One region of the Paenarthrobacter sp. TAF1 genome, then DNA from elsewhere that is predicted to be linked to it. Evidence: riboswitches for the same ligand, from Rfam matches in the RefSeq annotation. Region 1 holds a riboswitch; the other holds the start of a gene.
The links. A riboswitch is a leader RNA that binds a small molecule or an ion and turns the genes downstream of it on or off. The one in region 1 is predicted to bind thiamine pyrophosphate.
Positions count from the first base shown of each region.

Region 2: linked by a shared signal. The riboswitch ahead of thiO (glycine oxidase ThiO) and the one ahead of thiD (bifunctional hydroxymethylpyrimidine kinase/phosphomethylpyrimidine kinase) in region 1 are both predicted to bind thiamine pyrophosphate.

Region 1 is NZ_JBFRDO010000001.1:359,509-363,923, forward strand. Features, by position in the region: gene rpmA (50S ribosomal protein L27) at 1-232, opposite strand, end outside; gene rplU (50S ribosomal protein L21) at 295-603, opposite strand; gene thiD (bifunctional hydroxymethylpyrimidine kinase/phosphomethylpyrimidine kinase) at 974-2,509, opposite strand; TPP riboswitch at 2,500-2,598, opposite strand; gene AB4Y81_RS01665 (Rne/Rng family ribonuclease) at 2,685-4,415, opposite strand, start outside.
Region 2 is NZ_JBFRDO010000004.1:320,075-324,489, reverse strand. Features, by position in the region: gene AB4Y81_RS07695 (RNB domain-containing ribonuclease) at 1-430, opposite strand, end outside; gene AB4Y81_RS07690 (alpha/beta fold hydrolase) at 653-1,465, shown strand; gene AB4Y81_RS07685 (CGNR zinc finger domain-containing protein) at 1,462-1,989, shown strand; gene thiE (thiamine phosphate synthase) at 2,107-2,793, opposite strand; TPP riboswitch at 2,821-2,940, shown strand; gene thiO (glycine oxidase ThiO) at 2,933-4,168, shown strand; gene thiS (sulfur carrier protein ThiS) at 4,165-4,401, shown strand; gene AB4Y81_RS07665 (thiazole synthase) at 4,405-4,415, shown strand, end outside.

The sequences.
Region 1 (4,415 bases):
CTACGCGACGGCCGCGGCGAGTACCAAACTCAACCGCACCGGCCTGCAGGGCGAACAGTGTGTCGTCGCCACCGCGACCGACGCCTGCACCCGGGTGGAAGTGGGTGCCGCGCTGGCGAACGATGATTTCGCCGGCGGAGACTACCTGACCACCGAAGCGCTTGACGCCCAGGTACTGTGCGTTGGAGTCACGACCGTTGCGAGTGGAACTCGCGCCTTTTTTGTGTGCCATGTGAAATGCCTGCCTCTAAATTTCTGGGGAAACTGAAAAACCTGAACAGCGGGTAACGAAAGTTACGCGATGCTGGTGATCTTGATCTTGGTCAGTTCCTGACGGTGACCCTGACGCTTCCGGTAGCCGGTCTTGTTCTTGAACTTCTGGATGACGATCTTCGGACCACGGAGGTCTTCGAGGATCTCAGCCGTAACCTTGACGTTGGCCAGTTCCGCTGCTGCGGAGGTGACCTTGTCGCCGTCAACCAGGAGCAAGGCGGGCAGCTCAAGCGTGCTACCGGCTCCACCGGGGACGCGGTTAAGCGTTACGTAGTCTCCAACGGAAACTTTTTCTTGGCGGCCGCCTGCGCGGACAATCGCGTACACCACTTGGGTACTCACTTCTCTCGACGTTTATAACTAAATTTGCGTGCGGAACCTGTCACCGGAATCAGGCTTGGTTCGCGCTGTGCCTCAACGCCGTGGACTTCTGTTCGAAGTCCGCGAGTCATCCCATGAACAATTCCAAGGGGCATAACCCAAGTGTTGGCGTAAGCACCGAAGATCAAGATTACGCTAGTTTGACCCTCAGCTGCAAATGAGGCCGGGACCGGAGGCTACCCCGTGACTTGCATCACGAGGTGTAACGGACTCTCCCGGCACCGTGCCCATACAGCCTACAGGGTTTGGCGGCGATTAACGTGATCACGCCCGCGACGCGCGGGACAAGCCATGCTTTTCATCCCGGTTCAGTCCCGATTCAACAGGCCGGGCCACCCTGGGCGTAGAGCCGCGGAGCATCAAAGAACGCCGTCTCGTAGCGGCAGGACTGCCTGAAAGCCTCAAGCATCTCCGCACGTTCACGCCCGGAAGCGGCAACGGCCGCCGCGTCTGTGAAGTTGATCGCCATCCTTGTGGCGGAGGCAAAGTCCTCGTCGGCGTACGTCCGCAGCCAGTCCGCATAGGGATGCCCGCCGGAGGCCCCGGCATCGACGAACGCGGCGTGGAGCTTTTGACCCACTTCCGCATACAACCAGTAGCAGGGCAGGATCGCCGCGAGGACCACCGCATAGCTGCCGGATGCCGACGTTGCCAGCAGATGGTCCACATAGGCTTTGGTGACCGGTCCGGTGACGCCCGAAGCCTTACGGGAGCTCAACCAGTTCCTGTGCAGTTCCGATTCAACTTCCAGGCACTGCCGTGAGCTCTTGGCCCAGAACAGCTGTTCTTCCTCGGTGGGCGCCAACGCGCCTGCACGGGCAAGGACCCTGGAATAGCCATTGAGATAGATGGCGTCCTGCGCAAGGTAGTAGCTGAATGCCGGCTCCGGCAAATGCCCCGACTGCAGTTCCTGGATGAAGTTGAGGCCGTGGATTTTTTCAAGCTCCGGGATGGCTTCCTTCCACAAAGTGGCGGCAAATCCGCCAGGCTGGAGGACGCGGTGGTGGTGGAAGTGGTCCACAGGCCCGTTGCCCTGGCCCACTTCCAGCTCCCCTGCGCTCCTCAGGGCCTGGAGCAGCCACGGTTTCGCTTCGCGCAGTGAGGCCTCCCAGTCGCCCGTGCGCGCCTGGACGGTAGCCAAGGCGGACGACAACGAGCATCCAGTGCCATGGCTGTTCCGGGTCTCAATCCTTGGACCTGCCACTTCGATGACGTCCTGCCGCAACAGCCCGCTGGTGTTGATCAAGGCATCGGGGCATTCCGAGCCGGCCAGATGACCGCCCTTGACCAAGACCGTGTTTCCGCACTCAGCTGCCAGTCGCTTGCCCTGCTCCAATGCCGATGCCCAATCAGCAGCCTCGGTTTCCCCCAGCAATATGGCAAGCTCGGGCAGGTTCGGCGTGATCAGGTCCGCCAATGGAAGCAGGGAACGAAGGGCCTCCCCTGCGGATTCGTCTAGCAGGCGGTCACCGCTGGTGGCCACCATCACGGGATCAAGAACCACGACGGCGGGGCGCACCGATTCGAGCCAACTGCGCACCTCGTCAATAACAGCCGCGTCGCCGAGCATCCCGATCTTCACGGCGTCGATGACGATATCGGTACTGACGGCGTCCAGTTGCTGGCGCAGGAACTCCACGGGTGGTCCGTGCACACCGCTGACACCCAGGGTGTTCTGGGCCGTCAAAGCCGTAATGGCCGCCATGCCATATCCACCGTGGGCGGCGATGCTCTTCAAATCAGCCTGGATTCCGGCTCCTCCGGACGGGTCGGAGCCCGCGATGCTCAGTACCCGGGGGGTTCGTCTGCGGTCCTCCGCCAGCGGATAAACAGCGGAAGATGACAATGCGGCCATGAGGACATCCCTTCGCCGGTGCTAACCGGACAGGTTCAACGGGTTTGGATCTCAGCCTGGCCCATCGCCTGGCACCCCGTGTCAGTCCCCCAGCCTAGCGCACCGGCAGACAGCAAAAGGCCCCGCAATTGCCGCTGGTAGCGGAACTGCGGGGCCTTGGTGCGGTCACAAACGGTTAGAGTTCGGAGGCCGGTACGCCGACGCCCAGGATGATGGGTTCGTCCGGGGCCGCTTTCCTGACCGGCTCCGCAGGCGCCTTGGACTCGTGCGCCGATCCCTTCGCGGCCGTAGCGGTCACGTCGTGGTGCTCAACACTGGTCTCGTTGGCCGCGCCTTGGGCCCTGCTTGCACTGCGGTTCCGGCGGCTACGACGACCCCGCGATGCTGAGGGGGCTTCGTCTGCGGCCGGAGCCGGAGCTTCAGTCGTCGGGGTGTCCGCAGCCTTCGGGGCTTCGACAGCTTCCTTGGCTTTCTGGTCCTCAGGCGACGGTGCCGCGCCAAGGTGCGAGAAAGCTTCGGCCAGACGGTCCAGGCTCATGGCCGGCTGGGCTGCCTGCGGCTCATCGTGGTGTTCAACGAAAGGCAAGGCAACCTCTTCGCCGCCAAAACGCAGCACTGGAGTGGCCCGGCCTTCGCGGACAGCGGCGTCGTGTGCCGCGGCTTCCTGGGCCGTCGGGGCAGCGGAGACTGAACCGGCGTCGGGACCATGCTCCCCGGCCGCCCGGGTTTGCTCCTCTGCCTTGTGGAGCTCGTCATCGTGAAGGTGGGCGGCATGCGCGGCCGCTGCAATCGTCGCCAGTGCAGCCCGGGTTGCTTCGGCCTTTGCCTGACGGGCAGGGTCCTGGGCTTCCGGGTGTGCTGCAGGTGCCGCAACAGGGGCGGACGGCGTCGAATGGACCTGGGCCGGCGCTTCGACCGTTCCCTGGGCGCCGCCCTTGCCGCGGCGACGCTTGCGCTCGGTGCGGGCTGTGGACTGCTGTGCCTCGGTGTGCGGACGGTGCTGCTCGGCTGCCACGGTGTTGGCGCGGCGGTGCTCCACGGGCTCGTCATGCGTCACGACACCGCGGCCTGCGCAGTGCTCGCACTGCTCACCGAAGACTTCAAGGAGACCGGTGCCCATGCGCTTGCGGGTCATCTGGACAAGGCCCAGTGACGTTACTTCAGCAACCTGGTGCTTGGTACGGTCACGGCCCAGGCACTCCACCATGCGGCGGAGAACGAGGTCGCGGTTGGATTCCAGGACCATGTCGATGAAGTCGATGACGATGATGCCGCCGATGTCACGCAGGCGAAGCTGGCGAACGACTTCCTCGGCAGCTTCAAGGTTGTTCTTGGTAACTGTCTCTTCCAGGTTTCCACCACTGCCGGTGAACTTCCCGGTGTTGACGTCCACCACCGTCATGGCCTCGGTGCGGTCAATGACCAGCGAGCCACCGGATGGCAGGAAGACCTTGCGCTCCAGGGCCTTGTGGATCTGCTCATCGATGCGCCAGGCAGCGAAGATGTCTTGATCCTTGGTCCATTTTTCAAGGCGGCCCACGAGGTCGGGGGCAACATAGGTTACATAGGCCTCGATGGTGTCCCAGGCGTCGTCACCGGAGACGATCAGCTTGGAGAAGTCCTCGTTGAAGACGTCACGGACAACCTTGATGGTGAGGTCCGGTTCGCCGTAAAGCAGTTCCGGTGCCAGCACCTTGGTGGAGGAAGCTTGCCCTTCGATACCTTCCCACTGCGCGCGCAAACGGTTGATGTCGTGGGTCAGTTCTTCTTCCGAGGCACCTTCAGCGGCCGTACGGACGATGACTCCGGCGTTTTCCGGCAGGCGGTCCTTCAGGATCCGCTTGAGGCGGTTGCGTTCGACGTCGGGCAGCTTGCGGGAGATGCCGGTCATGGATCCACCCGGCAC
Region 2 (4,415 bases), on a different contig from region 1:
CACCACAGTCCTGATCGGCGAGCAGGCTGCCTGCGTTTTCGCTGATGATCTCCGGGTGCAAGGGGATGCGGCCGTCCGGAGCGTAGAACGTCTGGCCGCGGTGCCGGGTTTCGGCATCCAGCGCCCCGCCGGGAGCCACGAAAGACGGCACGTCGGCGATCGCGTAGAGAACCTTGTACCCCTCGCCGGCGCGATCAATGAACAGGGCTTGGTCAAGGTCCGTTGACGTTGCGGGGTCGATGGTCAGGAAAGGGACGTGCTTGAGGTCGCGATCGGGCAGGCGGAGGGATTCGACGGCGTCCCGTGCCTCCCGGACGGCATCAACCGGATAGTCGCCGGGCAGCTCCAGCTCCGTCCGGAGGGCCGCGAAAGCCGCTGCGAGCTGGTCCGATGAGTCGTCGACGTTGGGCGCTATCCGATGATGTGACACGAAAATCAGGGTAGCCCGAAACCGGCAGATAGTCTTGGACGCTTCCGGCTCCAAGCGACGCTGTCAGTGCGGCGGATGGCCAGCTGTTGCTGGCCATTAGCTTCTTGGCGGCCCGGGGAGGCAGGCGGTGGGGCGGTCGACGGCAGCCATCAACACCCCCGTAGCCCATTTGGGCCTGTTACCGTCTAAGGTATAAAGACGGTAACAAGGAAGGGGCAAGCTATGAGCGATTGGTCGCTACCCGAGCGGTTCGACGTCGGCGACGGTACGGTGCGATGGAACTCGGTCGGCGAGGGCCCGGCTCTCGTTCTGATGCACGGCACACCCTTCTCGTCGTACATCTGGCGAGACATCGCCCCGGTGCTTGCTCGTGATCACCGGGTCTACGTCTGGGACATGCTCGGATTCGGACAGTCGACCCGCACCGCGCCGGATGTGAGCCTCCGGCAGCAGGCGACGATCTTCGTCGAACTCCTCGAGCACTGGGGGGTCTCAGCGCCTCGGGTCGTGGCGCACGACGTCGGCGGCGCGGTCGCGCTGCGGGCGACGCTCCTGCACGACGTGAACTTCGAGTCGCTCACGCTCATCGATGCCGCGACGGTGAGTGGTTGGGGCGCCGGCGGGTTCTTCCAAACCGTCCACCAGCACCCCGAGGCCTTCGAGGCGCTCCCCGACTGGGCTAGCGCTGCCCTGATCGACGCCAAGATCCGGTCCGGCAGTCACGTGGGTCTGCGTGCAGACGCCCTGGCTTCGTACACGGGCCAGTGGGCGGGTGCGGAAGGGGCACGGGCGTTCTACCGGCAGTACACCCAAGGCGGCGAGGAGAACACCGACGAGCTACAGGATCGACTCCGGCTGTTGGACATCCCGATCCACGTGGTCTGGGGCTCGGAAGATGCGTGGCTGGGTGTCGACTACGCCCATCGGCTCGTCACGGCACTTCCGGATCACGCGCGGTTCTCGATCATCGAGGGAGCCGGGCACATGGTGCCGGAGGATCGGCCCGGCGAACTCCTCAGTCTGCTGAGCGCGTGAACGCCGTGCAGTCCGCCGTGCCCGAGGAGCTGCGTGTCGTCGTGGAGTTTTGCAACAGCGCCACACTGCTGCACGGCACCGACGCGCTGGCGACCATCCGTGACGGGCGGGAGTGGCTGGTCCGGCATGGATGGGGCGGCGAGCCCACGCTCGAGCATCTCATCTCGTTGCGCGACGCCCGCGAGGTCATGCGCGCGTTCCTGGCCGACCGTACCGACACGGCAGCGCGATCCGCCCTGAACCAGCTCGCTCAGGAGCACTGGGCAGGCCCCCACGTCGACGACGACGGGCGGCTCGCGCTGACCCCGTCGGCCGGCCTGCCGGTCTCGCCGGCGGGAGCAGCGGTCGGGGCGCTCCTGCTCCACGGCTTGACCGGCTCGGGGCAGCGGCTCAGGACCTGCGCGTCGGAAGCGTGCAGGTGGGTGTTCTACGACAGTTCACGGTCCAGGACCCGGACCTGGTGCGACATGAACACGTGCGGGGCGCGGAGCAAGATGCGCCAGTACCGRGATCGGCTCACCTGAATCTGATCCGATCCGGTGGGTGGGCTGCGGCATCTGCAAGCCCCGACTCACCCCTGTCGCCACAACCTGCCGATACCCCGACGGTCTGCGTGCCTGGGACTGTTGTGTGGAGAACCGTTACGCGGCGGCGTCCAGGGCTTCGAGCAGCGACTTGGCTGCCGCCGTCGGATCTTCCGCCTCGGTAATGGCGCGAACGACGACGATACGGCTGGCGCCCGCAGCGAGCACCTGCTCGACGTTGCCGAGATCGATTCCGCCGATCGCAAACCACGGCACCTCCACGGCGCCGCCGGTGGTCTCCTCCGCGCGCCTGATCGCTTCCGCGGCATATGTGACCAGGCCGGTTCCCACCGCTTCGCGGCCGGGTTTGGTGGGGGTCGCCCAGACGGGACCAACGCAGAAATAGTCCAGCCCAGGCTCGCCCGGCGAAGCCGTGATCGCGGCATTTACCTGCTCAGGCGTATGGGTGGAGAGACCAATCGAAGCGGGGCGGGGAAGGAACGTGCGGGCAATCTCCAGCGGGAGGTCCTTCTGGCCCACATGGAACACCGGAGCCCCGGAAACACTGGCAATATCGGCCCGGTCGTTGACCGCCCAGAGCCGCCCGTGCCGTTCTGCGACGCCACGCAGGATCGCCAGCAATTCCAATTCCTCGGCGGCTTCGATCGTCTTGTCACGGAGTTGGATGATGTCCACCCCGCCCTGGAACGCGGCGTCGGCAAAGTCTTCAAAATCGCCTTGGCGCTTGCGCGCATCAGTGCACAGGTAGAGGCGGGCGCTGGCGAGGGCAGAGTGCTGGGTCATGGAATCCACAGTAGTTCCTCTAAACTGGGCACGTACTGCGGGAGCCGTGACGTACGTCTTTATGACCGTCCGGCTGAGAGGGCTTCAGAGCCGACCGCTTGACCTGATCCGGCTAGTACCGGCGTAGGGAAGGAAACAGATGGAAGAAGCCATTCACGCGGATGTTGCCGTTATCGGCGGAGGCGTCATCGGACTGGGCATCGCCCACCAGGCCCGGAAGCTGGGCCGCTCCGTAGCACTCATCGATCCGGCGCCCGCCACCGGTGCGACATTTGCTGCTGCCGGAATGTTGGCGCCCGTGAGCGAGCTGCACTACCAGGAAGAAGACCTCCTGGAGCTCATGCTCGAGTCATCCCGGTTGTGGCCCTCGTTTGCCGGCGGCCCTCACCGGCCTGTGGAAGCTACCGGATACCGCACGACGCCGACCCTCGCCGTGGGTGCCGATGCCGCCGACCGCCGCGCGCTCGCAGACCTTCGCACTGTCCAGCTCGCGGCGGGCCTGGGGGTCGAACCGTTGCCGTTGCGGACCGCCAGGGAACGCGAACCGCTCCTTAGCCCGCAAATTTCCTGTGCCTTTGATATCCCCGCCGATCACCAGGTGGATCCCCGGAAGCTGGCGGAGTGCCTCATGGCAGGGCTGGCCGCGCATTCATCCGGCGATGGCACGTGGGTAGGCGGCGCCAGGGAAGGATTTGCCGTTGCAGAGTCCGCGCACGGCCTGTTGTGGGACGGGGACCAGGTAGCCGGAGTGGAGCTCGAATCCGGCAAATCCGTCATGGCCGGCGAAACCGTGGTGGCCAACGGGCTGGGCGCCCCCGCGCTCGCCGGCCTTCCTGAGGGTCTTGAACTTCCGGTCAGGCCGGTCTACGGGGACATCCTCAGGCTTCGGGTCCCCGCGCACCTCCAACCGCTGCTCACTGCCACTGTCCGTGGCATGGTCCGCGGGGTGCCCGTTTACATCGTTCCCAGGGACGACGGAACCGTAGTCATCGGAGCTACCCAACGGGAGGACGGCTTGTCGGCGGCCTCCAACGCAGTCTCTGCCGGCGGGGTTTACCAGCTCCTTCGGGACGCCCAGGTACTGGTTCCCGCGGTGGCCGAACTTGAACTCCTGGAAGCAACTGCGCGCGCCAGGCCAGGGACTCCGGATAACGCTCCGTTGCTGGGCCGCGTAGCCGGTTCAAGCGGGGACATCGCAGGCCTGGTGGTGGCCACCGGGTTCTTCCGGCATGGCGTCCTCCTGACCCCCGTGGCCGCCATGATCGTGGGGGAGCTGCTCACCGGTTCCCCTGATCCCCGCTGGTCCATCTTCCGGCCCGACCGTTTCAGTGCAACCGCGCGTCGCTCTCAACTCCACAGCAAGGAAACAGTATGAACATCAAACTCAACGGCGCCGTCCACCAGGTGCCCGCCGACGCCTCCGTCAGCACGCTCGTCACGGCCGTCACCGGCCGCGTACTCGACCACCGTGGACAGGCGGCCGACGGCGGGAAGCTGGGTGTCGCCGTCGCCCGCAATTCCGAGGTGGTGCCGCGCAGCCAGTGGGCAGCTACTCCGCTGGCCGACGGCGATGAACTCGAACTCGTTACCGCAGTACAGGGAGGCTGAACCATGACCACAGC